3 regions of the Streptomyces sp. NPDC005808 genome follow, and region 1 is predicted to be linked to each of the others. Evidence: riboswitches for the same ligand, from Rfam matches in the RefSeq annotation. Region 1 holds a riboswitch; each other region holds the start of a gene.
The links. Region 1 has a riboswitch for cobalamin ahead of ACFYPC_RS17315 (cobalamin biosynthesis protein). Riboswitches for the same ligand answer to the same signal wherever they lie in the genome.
Positions count from the first base shown of each region.

Region 2: linked by a shared signal. The riboswitch ahead of ACFYPC_RS06700 (CbtB-domain containing protein) and the one ahead of ACFYPC_RS17315 (cobalamin biosynthesis protein) in region 1 are both predicted to bind cobalamin.
Region 3: linked by a shared signal. The riboswitch ahead of ACFYPC_RS09300 (prenyltransferase/squalene oxidase repeat-containing protein) and the one ahead of ACFYPC_RS17315 (cobalamin biosynthesis protein) in region 1 are both predicted to bind cobalamin.

Region 1 is NZ_JBIAIK010000007.1:62,900-66,162, reverse strand. It holds gene ACFYPC_RS17320 (cobyric acid synthase) at 1-887, opposite strand, end outside; gene ACFYPC_RS17315 (cobalamin biosynthesis protein) at 884-1,825, opposite strand; cobalamin riboswitch at 1,925-2,068, opposite strand; gene ACFYPC_RS17310 (hypothetical protein) at 2,208-2,429, opposite strand; partial or broken gene ACFYPC_RS17305 (anion permease) at 2,554-3,263, opposite strand, start outside.
Region 2 is NZ_JBIAIK010000002.1:701,535-704,797, reverse strand. It holds gene meaB (methylmalonyl Co-A mutase-associated GTPase MeaB) at 1-595, shown strand, start outside; gene ACFYPC_RS06705 (CbtA family protein) at 714-1,478, opposite strand; gene ACFYPC_RS06700 (CbtB-domain containing protein) at 1,499-1,717, opposite strand; cobalamin riboswitch at 1,753-1,895, opposite strand; tRNA gene ACFYPC_RS06695 (tRNA-Pro) at 2,283-2,356, opposite strand; gene ACFYPC_RS06690 (DUF309 domain-containing protein) at 2,456-2,980, shown strand; gene cobF (precorrin-6A synthase (deacetylating)) at 3,050-3,263, shown strand, end outside.
Region 3 is NZ_JBIAIK010000003.1:477,753-481,015, forward strand. It holds gene ACFYPC_RS09295 (SCO2322 family protein) at 1-475, opposite strand, end outside; gene ACFYPC_RS09300 (prenyltransferase/squalene oxidase repeat-containing protein) at 472-1,761, opposite strand; cobalamin riboswitch at 1,983-2,138, opposite strand; gene ACFYPC_RS09305 (phosphotransferase) at 2,200-2,889, shown strand; gene ACFYPC_RS09310 (PP2C family protein-serine/threonine phosphatase) at 2,969-3,263, opposite strand, start outside.

The DNA of each region.
Region 1 (3,263 bases):
TCCTCGGCCCGGTCCACGAAGCGCACGACGACACCCGGTTCGGCGGCCAGCGCGTCCACGTCCGTGAAGTTGGACATCAGGGGGACGGCGCAGACGGCGACCCGCAGGATGTCCTCGCCGACGGGCGCGGCGACCGCGGACTCCCGGACGGCGCCCCTCAGCGAGACCGCCATTCCGTCCTCCTCGTCGATCCCGAGGCCGTGCCGGAAGGGCAGCACGCCGTAACTGGGCCGCCCGGTGAGCCCGTGGAGCATGTCGAGCCCCGGTTCCAACAGGGAGACATCCCCGCGGAACTTGTTCACCAGAAACCCGGCGACGAGTTCCTGGTCCTCGCGCGACAGCAGCGCGACGGTCCCGAAGAAGGACGCGAAGACACCCCCACGATCGATGTCGCCCACGACAAGCACGGGCAGTCGCGCATTCCGCGCGATCCCCATGTTCACGATGTCCGTCCGCCGCAGATTGATCTCGGCGGGACTCCCCGCCCCCTCGCAGATCACCGCGTCATACGTGCCCCGCAACTCGGCGAGGCACTCCAGTACGGTCCCCAGGAGTGCTTCCTGCCGTCCACCGTGGTAGCCGCGAGCGCTCATCTCGCCCACGGGCTTCCCCATGAGCACGACCTGACTGCTCCGGTCGCTGCCCGGCTTGAGGAGCACGGGGTTCATGAGCGCGGTCGGCTCCACACGGGCGGCCTGCGCCTGCATCGCCTGGGCCCGCCCGATCTCGGCGCCCTCCCGCGTCACGAACGAGTTCAGCGACATGTTCTGCGCCTTGAACGGCGCGACCTTGACGCCCTGCCGCACCAGCCACCGGCAGATCCCGGCGGTCACGACGCTCTTGCCCGCGTCGGAGGTGGTCCCGGCGACCAGCAGCCCGCCGCTCACCAGGCACGCCCCTTCGTGAGGAGCCGCCCGGCGACGCACGCACCGAGCGCGAGCCAGCTCACGCGCCGAGAGAGCCGTACGGCCCGCTCGATGTCACCGACCACCACGGCACGCCCCCCGCCGTTGAGTACGGGCCGGTGCTCGACTCTCCCGCCGTACGCGAGGGTCCCGCCGAGCCGTACACCGAGCGCCCCCGCGAAAGAGGCCTCCACGGGCCCGGCGTTCGGGCTCGGATGCTTGCAGGCGTCCACCCGCCAGGCCCGCAGGGCGCCCCGCGGATCGTCCCCGGCAGCGGTGGCGAGGGCGGCGGTCAGCCGCGCCCCCGGCCAGCCCGCGACATCGTCGAGCCGCGCGGACGCCCAGCCGTAGCGCCGGTACCTGGGGGACCTGTGCCCGACCATCGCGTCGAGCGTGTTCACGGCGCGGAACCCGACCAGACCGGGCACACCGCCCACAGCCCCCCACACAAGAGCGCCCACCACGGCATCGGAGGTGTTCTCGGCGACGGACTCGACGACGGCCCGCGCGATCCCGTCCGCGTCGAGCGCCTGCGGATCCCGCCCGCACAGATGCGGCAGCCGCTCCCGGGCCACTTCGACATCACCGGCTTCGAGCGCGCTCCCGATCGCCCGGGCCTCCCGGCCGAGGGAGGTTCCCCCGACGACGGCCCAAGTGGCGGCGGCGGTCAGCGCGATGGAGGCGGTACGGGATCCACGTACGCAATGACTCGCGAGCGCCGCGAGCCCGGTGGCACCGCCCACGCACACGGCCGTGTGCAGCGCGCCCCACCCGCGGTGGTCCCGCCACAGCACCCGCTCCACGGCTCCCGCGGCCCGCCCGAACGCGGCGACCGGATGTCCGCGGCGGGGATCGCCGAGCAGCAGGTCACCGAGGAGGCCGGCGGCGGCGCCGTACGCGAAGACGCGATCGGCACGCACCGGTTCAGCCGACCGTCAGGTCAGGCACAACTGTCGTTCGCAGGGCACTTGGGCAGCCGCGCATGGCGATATGTCCTCACTCAGGGTGTCCACGCCCTGGTTCGAAGAGACCGACGGTGAGAGTTCCTGGCTTCCGGGGGCTTCATTCCCCGGTGACAGTGGCGGGACCGCGCCGGATTTGCACCGGCTTCCTCTCGTGCCGTCGTACTTGGCTCCGGCAGTCCACCATGGCGTTGGAAGACCCGTCAACTTGCTGTTGACCTGCGGGGGGAGAGTGTGCGAAGGCCCACATACGGGTAGGGCGCGGGACGTTGACACGTCCCGCGCCCTACCCGAGGTGATGCCTCGCTTGTGCGGTATCAGTGCGGTCCTGAAATGCTCCTCAGGCCACGATCAGATAGATCCCGTACGCCACCGCCGCCGCGCAGGCGGCGAAGCAGGCGTACGCGCCGGTGACCGCGAGAGCGGCGGAGCCGCCCTGAGCTGAGGCCGACTCGCGCCTGGAGAGGCCGACGATGCCCAGGGTGAAGAGGCCCACGAGGGCCACGGTGGTCACGAGACTGACTCCGAAGACGGAGCCGAGGGCTGCCCAGTCGATGTGCATGCTGTTCGTTCCTTACACCGTGGCCGGAGCGGTGGGCTCCGCGTCCGGGGACGGGATGGTGGCCTTCAGATCGCTTGCCAGGCCGCCGGCGAGCGGGCCGCCCGCGGGGGGGGGGGGGGGGGGGGGGGGGGGGGGGGCGCGCCCCCCCCCCCCCCCCCCCCCCGCCCGAGGGCTCGGCGGCGATCTCGTTGACGTTGTCGATGGTCACCGGCCGACGGCGTGACAGGTTCCAGATGACAGCGGACCCGGCCACCAGGAGCGCACCCGTCAGGACGATGCCCCAGGTGCCCTGCTGGGTGAGGAACTCGGCGCCCGCGCCGACCAGGCCCGCCGCCGGGAGCGTGAGGCCCCAGGCGATGAACATGCGGCTCGCGGTCGACCAGCGGACGACACCGCCCTTGCGGCCGAGGCCCGAGCCCATCACGGCGCCGGAGCAGGACTGTGTGGTGGAGAGCGAGAAGCCCAGGTGGGAGGAGGCCAGGATGACCGTGGCCGCACTGGTCTGGGCGGCGAAGCCCTGCGGCGGCGCGAGGTCGGTGAGGCCCCTGCCCATGGTGCGGATGATGCGCCAGCCGCCCAGGTAGGTGCCGAGCGCGATGGCCATACCGGCCGAGACGATGACCCAGGTCGGCGGGTTCGAGTCGGGCGCGATCACACCGCCGGTGACCAGCGCGAGGGTGATGATGCCCATCGTCTTCTGCGCGTCGTTCGTGCCGTGGGCCAGCGAGACCAGGCCTGCCGAGGCGATCTGGCCGGCGCGGTAGCCCTTGGCGGTCGCCTTCTCGTCGGCGCGGTTGCCGATCCGGTAGGTCAGCCGGGTGGCCAGCATGGCGG
Region 2 (3,263 bases), on a different contig from region 1:
AGCGACACGCGAGTCGATCGTGGTGATGGAAGCCGCGGGCTACGACGTGGTGCTGGTGGAGACGGTCGGCGTCGGCCAGTCCGAGACGGCCGTCGCGAACATGGTCGACTCCTTCCTCCTGCTGACCCTCGCCCGCACCGGCGACCAGCTCCAGGGCATCAAGAAGGGCGTCCTGGAACTCGCCGACGTGATCGCCGTCAACAAGGCGGACGGACCGCACGAACGCGACGCGCAGGCTGCCGCACGGGAGTTGGCGGGCGCGCTCCGGCTCATGCACGGCAAGGACGGGGCCTGGGCGCCTCCCGTGCTGAGCTGCAGCGCCCGCGAGTCTGCCGGTCTGGACACGGTCTGGGACCGCCTCGAACAGCACCGCACACTCCTCGACTCGACCGGCCGGCTCGCCGCCAAACGCCGTGACCAGCAGGTCGACTGGACCTGGACGATGGTCCGCGACGAACTCCTGGGCCGTCTGCACGCCGATCCGGCCGTACGAGCCCTCACACCTGCCCTCGAACAGCAGGTCAGGGAGGGCGAGTTGACGGCCACACTCGCGGCCGAACGTATTCTCGGGGCCTTCGGCGGCAAAGGCTCCTGAACCAACCCCCTGCGATGAGGATCTGTCCGCGGATCCCGCAGCGGAGTTGGTCGACAGCCGAAAACGCGAGAGGGCCCACGGAGGATTCCGTGGGCCCTGGCTCGTGTGACGGGTCAGGTCAGTTGGCGGCGGCTACCGGCCGTCCCGCTGCGGCCTGCGCAGGTTTGGGATGGAGCAACCGCTCGGCCAGTTCGCCGAACACCAGGCCGAAGCCGCCCCACAGGGTGATCTGGATGGCAAGCGCCGAGACGCGGAAGCGCCACAGCACGGTGGCCGGGAAGTCGGCCGGCACCTCTTGGACGACGGGCAGGAACGCGTACGCCAGTCCGATCGCCACGGCGAAGGCGGCCACCGCCGAGACGGTGGCGTACCAGGTGCCCGCCTTCGGGGCGAGCCACTTGCCCAGGATGGTGGCGGCGACGACGAGGAGCACGCTGAGCACCATCATCAGCAGGTAGAGGGTGGTCCGCTTGCCGATGGTGTCGCCGTTGCCGACGGCGGGCGGGTTGGCCGGGTACTTGAGGAACGGCACGACGTACACCGCGAGCAGCGCGGCCCCCGACAGGAGCAGCGCCGTCGCCCGCGCACTGAACCGGCCCACGCGGCCGAGCGCGAAGCAGAAGGCGAGGGCGGCGATGCCGCCGAAGGCCACCCCGTAGATCAGCACACCGGTGGCGAGGCCGGCAGTGGACTGGAGGCTGCGGGAAACGAGTTCCACCTCGTGGCCGTGGTCGTGGCCCGAGGCATGGGCTTCCTCGAAGCTGATCGCGCTGTCGACGCTCGGCTCACCGAGGAAGTAGGCGACGATCAGGGCGAGCACACCGGCGCCGAGGCCGGCGAGCATGCCCCGCACGAGAAGGTTTCTTACTGTTGCGGAGTTCATCAGGCGCGCGGCGTCCTTCGTCAGTGGCAGGGGAAGCCGAGGAGGTGGCGGGCGTCGTGCACCCACTCGTGGACTTCCTCGCCGGAGACGACGGAGGTGGCGCCCTGCTCAGCGCCGACGAAGTACAACAGGACCAGCATCAGGATGCCGAAGAAGACCGCCCAGGGGGCGATGTCCTTGAGCGGCAGCTTGGCCGGGATGACGGGGGTGGTTGTCGGCTGGGCGACATGCTGCGCCATGGCAGGACCTCCTCTGGGAGTTCGCGTCCCATCTCGGTGGTGCACATGACGACGGCCACGGGTCTGACTCCGGGTGCGCCCCAAGGGGCGTCCCATTTACAGTGGCGCGACCGTGCCGGATTCTCACCGGCTTCCGTCTCGCCGTCGTCGATAACGGACCGACGGTACCGTGTGTCGCGTGCATGGCCAAGACCGCGTCACCTGGCGTGATCTTCCTCTCGTGCCTGGTGACGCGGCCGGTGCGACGCGTGGGTCACCGGTGACACGACTCGGGCCGCGGCGTGTCGAGAAGGCGCCCATGCCCACCTTGACCAGCGATCGCGAACACCGCCCGGAACAGGCGGCGTTCGAAGCGGACGCTTCCGGCGACGGGGGCTCCAAGGCGCGGCCGACGGCCTCTCGGCCATCGCCGCCGCGGGCAACGGAGGCGGCAGTTCTGCGGCCCGACGGTCAGGCCGTGTCCGTCTCCGGACCAACCGGTGGGGCCCATGCCCACCCCGACGACCGGAAACGGCACACGAAAAGGGCCCCCGCAGGCTCTCGCCTGCGAAGACCCTTCGCACCGTCGGGACGACAGGATTTGAACCTGCGACCCCTTGACCCCCAGTCAAGTGCGCTACCAAGCTGCGCCACGTCCCGATGCGTCCGACCAGCGGTGAACCGCGTGATCGTGCGAACAGAACTTTACCCCACCCAAGGGCTGCTCCGTTAATGGCGCGAGCGCGCGACAATCGGGGTATGAGCGGGGCATCTGAGGTTCGGCAGGACGGCGGGCGGGACCGGGACCCGCACGGGCGGGCGCGCAATGCCCGGCCGCGTGACGGTCTGGGGCGGCCACTGCCGTACGGCGCGGACGGGGTGGAGCGGCAGCCCGAGGGTCTCGTACGCAGCCCCGAGGAGACCGTCGCCGAGGCGCAGGCGCTGCTGGACGGGGGTAAACCGTTCCACGCGCACGAGGTGTTCGAGGACGCCTGGAAGGCCGGGCCCGAGGAGGAGCGTGCGCTGTGGCGGGGACTGGCCCAGCTCGCGGTGGGGCTCACGCACGCGGCGAGGGGCAATACGACGGGCGGTGCCCGGCTGCTGCGGCGCGGTGCCGGGGCGGTGGAGGAGTGGGCTGCGGGGACCGGCCGGGCACGTCCTTACGGGATGGTGCTCGCGGAGCTGGGCTCCTGGGCAAGGGAGTTGGCGGGAGCCGTGGAGCGGGACGGTACGGCGATCAGCGCGACGGCCTGGGCGCCGCGGCTGCGCGGACGCCGGCCGTGACGAAGCCGAGCGCCCTCCCTCCCCCGGTGCGGTGGATCCACTGTCGGTGGTGTGCGGCAGACTCTGGGTGTGCGAAAGATTCATGTCATCGGGATCGGGGCGGGTGACCCCGACCAGCTCACGCTTCAGGCGGTCAAGGCGCTGAGGGACACCGACGTGTTCTTCATCCTGGACAAGGGCGAGGTGAAGGCCGACCTCGTCCAGCTGCGCCGCGACATTCTCGACGCGCACATACCCGAGGGGACGTACCGGCTGGTCGAGGCGCGCGACCCGGACCGCGACC
Region 3 (3,263 bases), on a different contig from region 1:
AGGCCGCTATGGCGCAGAGGAGGGCGTTGGTGTCGTAGCGGAGGGGTTCGGCGACCGAGGCCAGGGCTTCGGCGGAGGTCGCGTCGGAGGGGACGCGGGCGCAGGCCGTGCGCGGGGACGGTGGGGTCTCGCCGGACGGCGCGTCCGTGGACGTACCGAAGTCGATGACGAGGGCCACGCGCTTCTTGCCCTGCTGGGCGGGTGTCCTGGCGCAGATGGACGCGAAGCCGGTGGCGCCGCGGGGCTTCGTCGCGTGCTGGGAGTCCTCGCTCACCGCGAAGCGGAAACCCTGGACGTCGCCGTCGGACGGGCGGGCGGTCGACGGGCCCTGTGTCGCGTACGTCCACTGGCCGCCGGTCAGGTCCCAGAAGGACCAGTAGCGGTAGCCGACCGCGTGGGCCTGCCCCGCCGAACCGAGCCCCAGGACGAGCAGGAGCCCGGCCAGGACCAGGGGAGTCGTACGACGTCGGCTCACAGCCTCTGCCTCTTGTTGCGGCCGCTGATCAGGAAGCCGATACCGATACCGGCGACGAGACCGACGCCGACGATCCACCAGACGCCGAGGCCGCCGTCGTCACCATCCTGCGACTGCGACTGCGACTGCGACTGCGACTGCGACTGCGACTGCGACTGCGACTGCGGCTTGGCGGCACCGGAGTCGGACGCCGCCGCCTGCGCCGGCGGGCCCGTCGCGCCCAGCTCCTTGACGAGGTCCCGGCCGCCGAAGTCGCGCGGGTCGAACGCGTTCGCGTGCGCGGCGAGGATCAGCTGCGCGTACGCGGCCGGTCCGCTCTGCCCGGCCCACTGTGCGGCGTGCGCCTCCAACCAGCGCACCGTGTCCGCCGCGTCGTCGCGGTGGCCGGCGGTGGCCAGCGCCACGGCCGCGTCCGCGGTGTTGCCGTAGTCGGGCTGGTCCTCGGCTCCGGGCAGCGCCGACTTGAGGTACTTGTCCTTGGCGAGGGACTCCACGAGGTATGCGGCGCCGTTCTGCGCGGCACGCTCGGGGTCGGCGCCGTCGGCGTCGTCGGCGGCCTCGCAGGAGACGCCGTCGCTCGTCGGCTGCACCTCGGCGCCGGCGAAGCCCCTGCCGAGCGCTCCGGTCACGGCCGCCGCGGTGGCGTCCGCGTTCGCCACGAGCTTCCCCTTCTTGTCCGGCTGGTAGGCGAAGGCGCCGCCGCCGTCCGCGTCGCAGGGGATCGCCAGCTCCGCAAGGGCGTCGTACGGAGACTTCCCACCCTGGGAGGTCACGTCCGCGGGCTTCTCGCCCGTCGCGGCCAGCGCCCCGGCCACCACGGACGTGGAGTTCGCGTCGCTCGCCCCGCCTGCCACGTATCCCCACCCGCCGTCCTTGTTCTGTACGGACTTCAGCCATGCGACGGCCTTGCCCGCCGCGGAGTCGTGCCGGCCGAGGGCCGCGAGGGCCTGCACGGCGGCCGCGGTGCTGTTGGTGTCGACCATCGTCTTGGCGTCGCACTTCGCGGTGGCGTCGGCGCGGTACGGAGCGAAGGACCCGTCCGCGCACTGCTGCCCCGCCAGCCAGTCGACGGCCTTGGCCGCGGGCGTCACGCCCACCGTGTGCTGGGCGAGCAGCGCGAGCGACTGGCGCCAGACGCCGTCGTAGGTGGGGTCGGCGGAGCCGTACAGACCCGAGGGAAGTGCGGGGGAAGGAGAGGGGGAAGCGTCTGAAGCGGCGGCGGTAGCGGCAGCGGCGGCGGCGGCGGTCGGCGCGAAGGCGGTACCGGCCACGGCGATCGCGGCCAACAGCGCGGCCGGCCTCGTGACGTGAACCGCTGCGTGTACCGCTGCCTGAACCGCTCCGTGAACCGCTCCTTGTACCGCTGCGTGAACGGCTGCGCTGCGGCGAACGATCATGACTCTCCCCTGTGGGGGAGCCGGGCAGCACCGGGCACACTGGTATCCGGGCGGCTCCGGCCCCGTATGCCTCGACGGTGCCGGCCACCGGCGGACCGCCGATGGCGCGAGCCGGTCACGCTCCGGACGGGGCAATCCGGCTCACCACCTGTTCAAGCAGTTCAAGCAGTTCAAGCAGTTCAGGCTGTTCAAGTGGCTCACGGTTGCGGGTCAGCGCCGGATTTGCACCGGCTTCCCCCCGTACGGGCGTGATGACGACTGGTTCACTCTACCGGCCCATTGGCCGGCCGCTGAGGGCCGCCTGTGAGCCCCCGGTAGGTTCGGCCCATGAGGACAACGGGGAGACTGCTCGGCTCGGGGCGTTCGGCGGACGTCTACGAGTTGGACGAGGCGTGGGTACTGCGCCGGATCCGCGGGGGACGGGGAGACGCCACCGCCGAAGCCTCGGTGATGGCACACGTACGAGGCCACGGCTTTCCGGCGCCGGCCGTGCGGTTGGCGACCCGCAGCGACCTGGTGATGGAGCGGCTGTCCGGGCCGACCATGCTGGAGGCGTTCGTCGCGGGGGAGTTCGGCCCCCAGGAGGCCGGTGTCACGCTCGCCCGGCTGCTCCGCGCCCTGCACGCCGTGCCCGCCAGACTCTCCGCCGACCCCGCCATCCGCGTCCTGCACCTGGACCTGCACCCCGACAACGTGATGCTCACCTCCGAAGGCCCCAAGGTCATCGACTGGGCCAACGCCGAGGAGGGCCTGCCCGGACTCGACTGGGGTATGTCCGCCGTGATCCTCGCCCAGGCCGCCGTCGCCGGCGGAGCGCACGCTCAGGTGGCCCGCGAGACGCTGGCCGCGATGCTCGGCGACGGCCCACCCGGCGTGACCGAGGCCGGCCTCCGGGAGGCGAGGCAGCGACGGGCGGTCAATCCGACGATGAGTGAGACCGAGGTCCAGATCCTGGGCGAGGCCGAGGAACTGGTCCGTACGCTGCTGCCGCCCTCTTCGGGATCCGCTCGTCCTTGACGCTCATCCTTGAGCCTCAGAGCGCGCCTTGACGCTCACCCTTGAACCTCAGAGCGCGCCTTGGCGCTCACCTTGAACCTCAGAGCGCGCATGCCGGGATCGTCGCTGCGGTGGGCTGCAACAGGACCAGAGCCAGGTCGTCGGTGGGGGCGGTGCCGGTGTGGGCGGTCAGGCGGGTGTAGAGGGTGTTGAGGGCCTCGTCGGGGAGGGGGTCGCGCAGGGCCAGTGCCGCTTCGCCGAGAAGGGGGAAAGGGTTGCCTTCCGTGTCGCGGGCCTCGGTCAGGCCGTCGGTGTAGAGCAGCAGGCGGTCGCCGGGCTGGAGGCGTACGCGGTACTGGCGCGGTTCCGGGCGCAGCCCCAACGGCGGTGTGGGG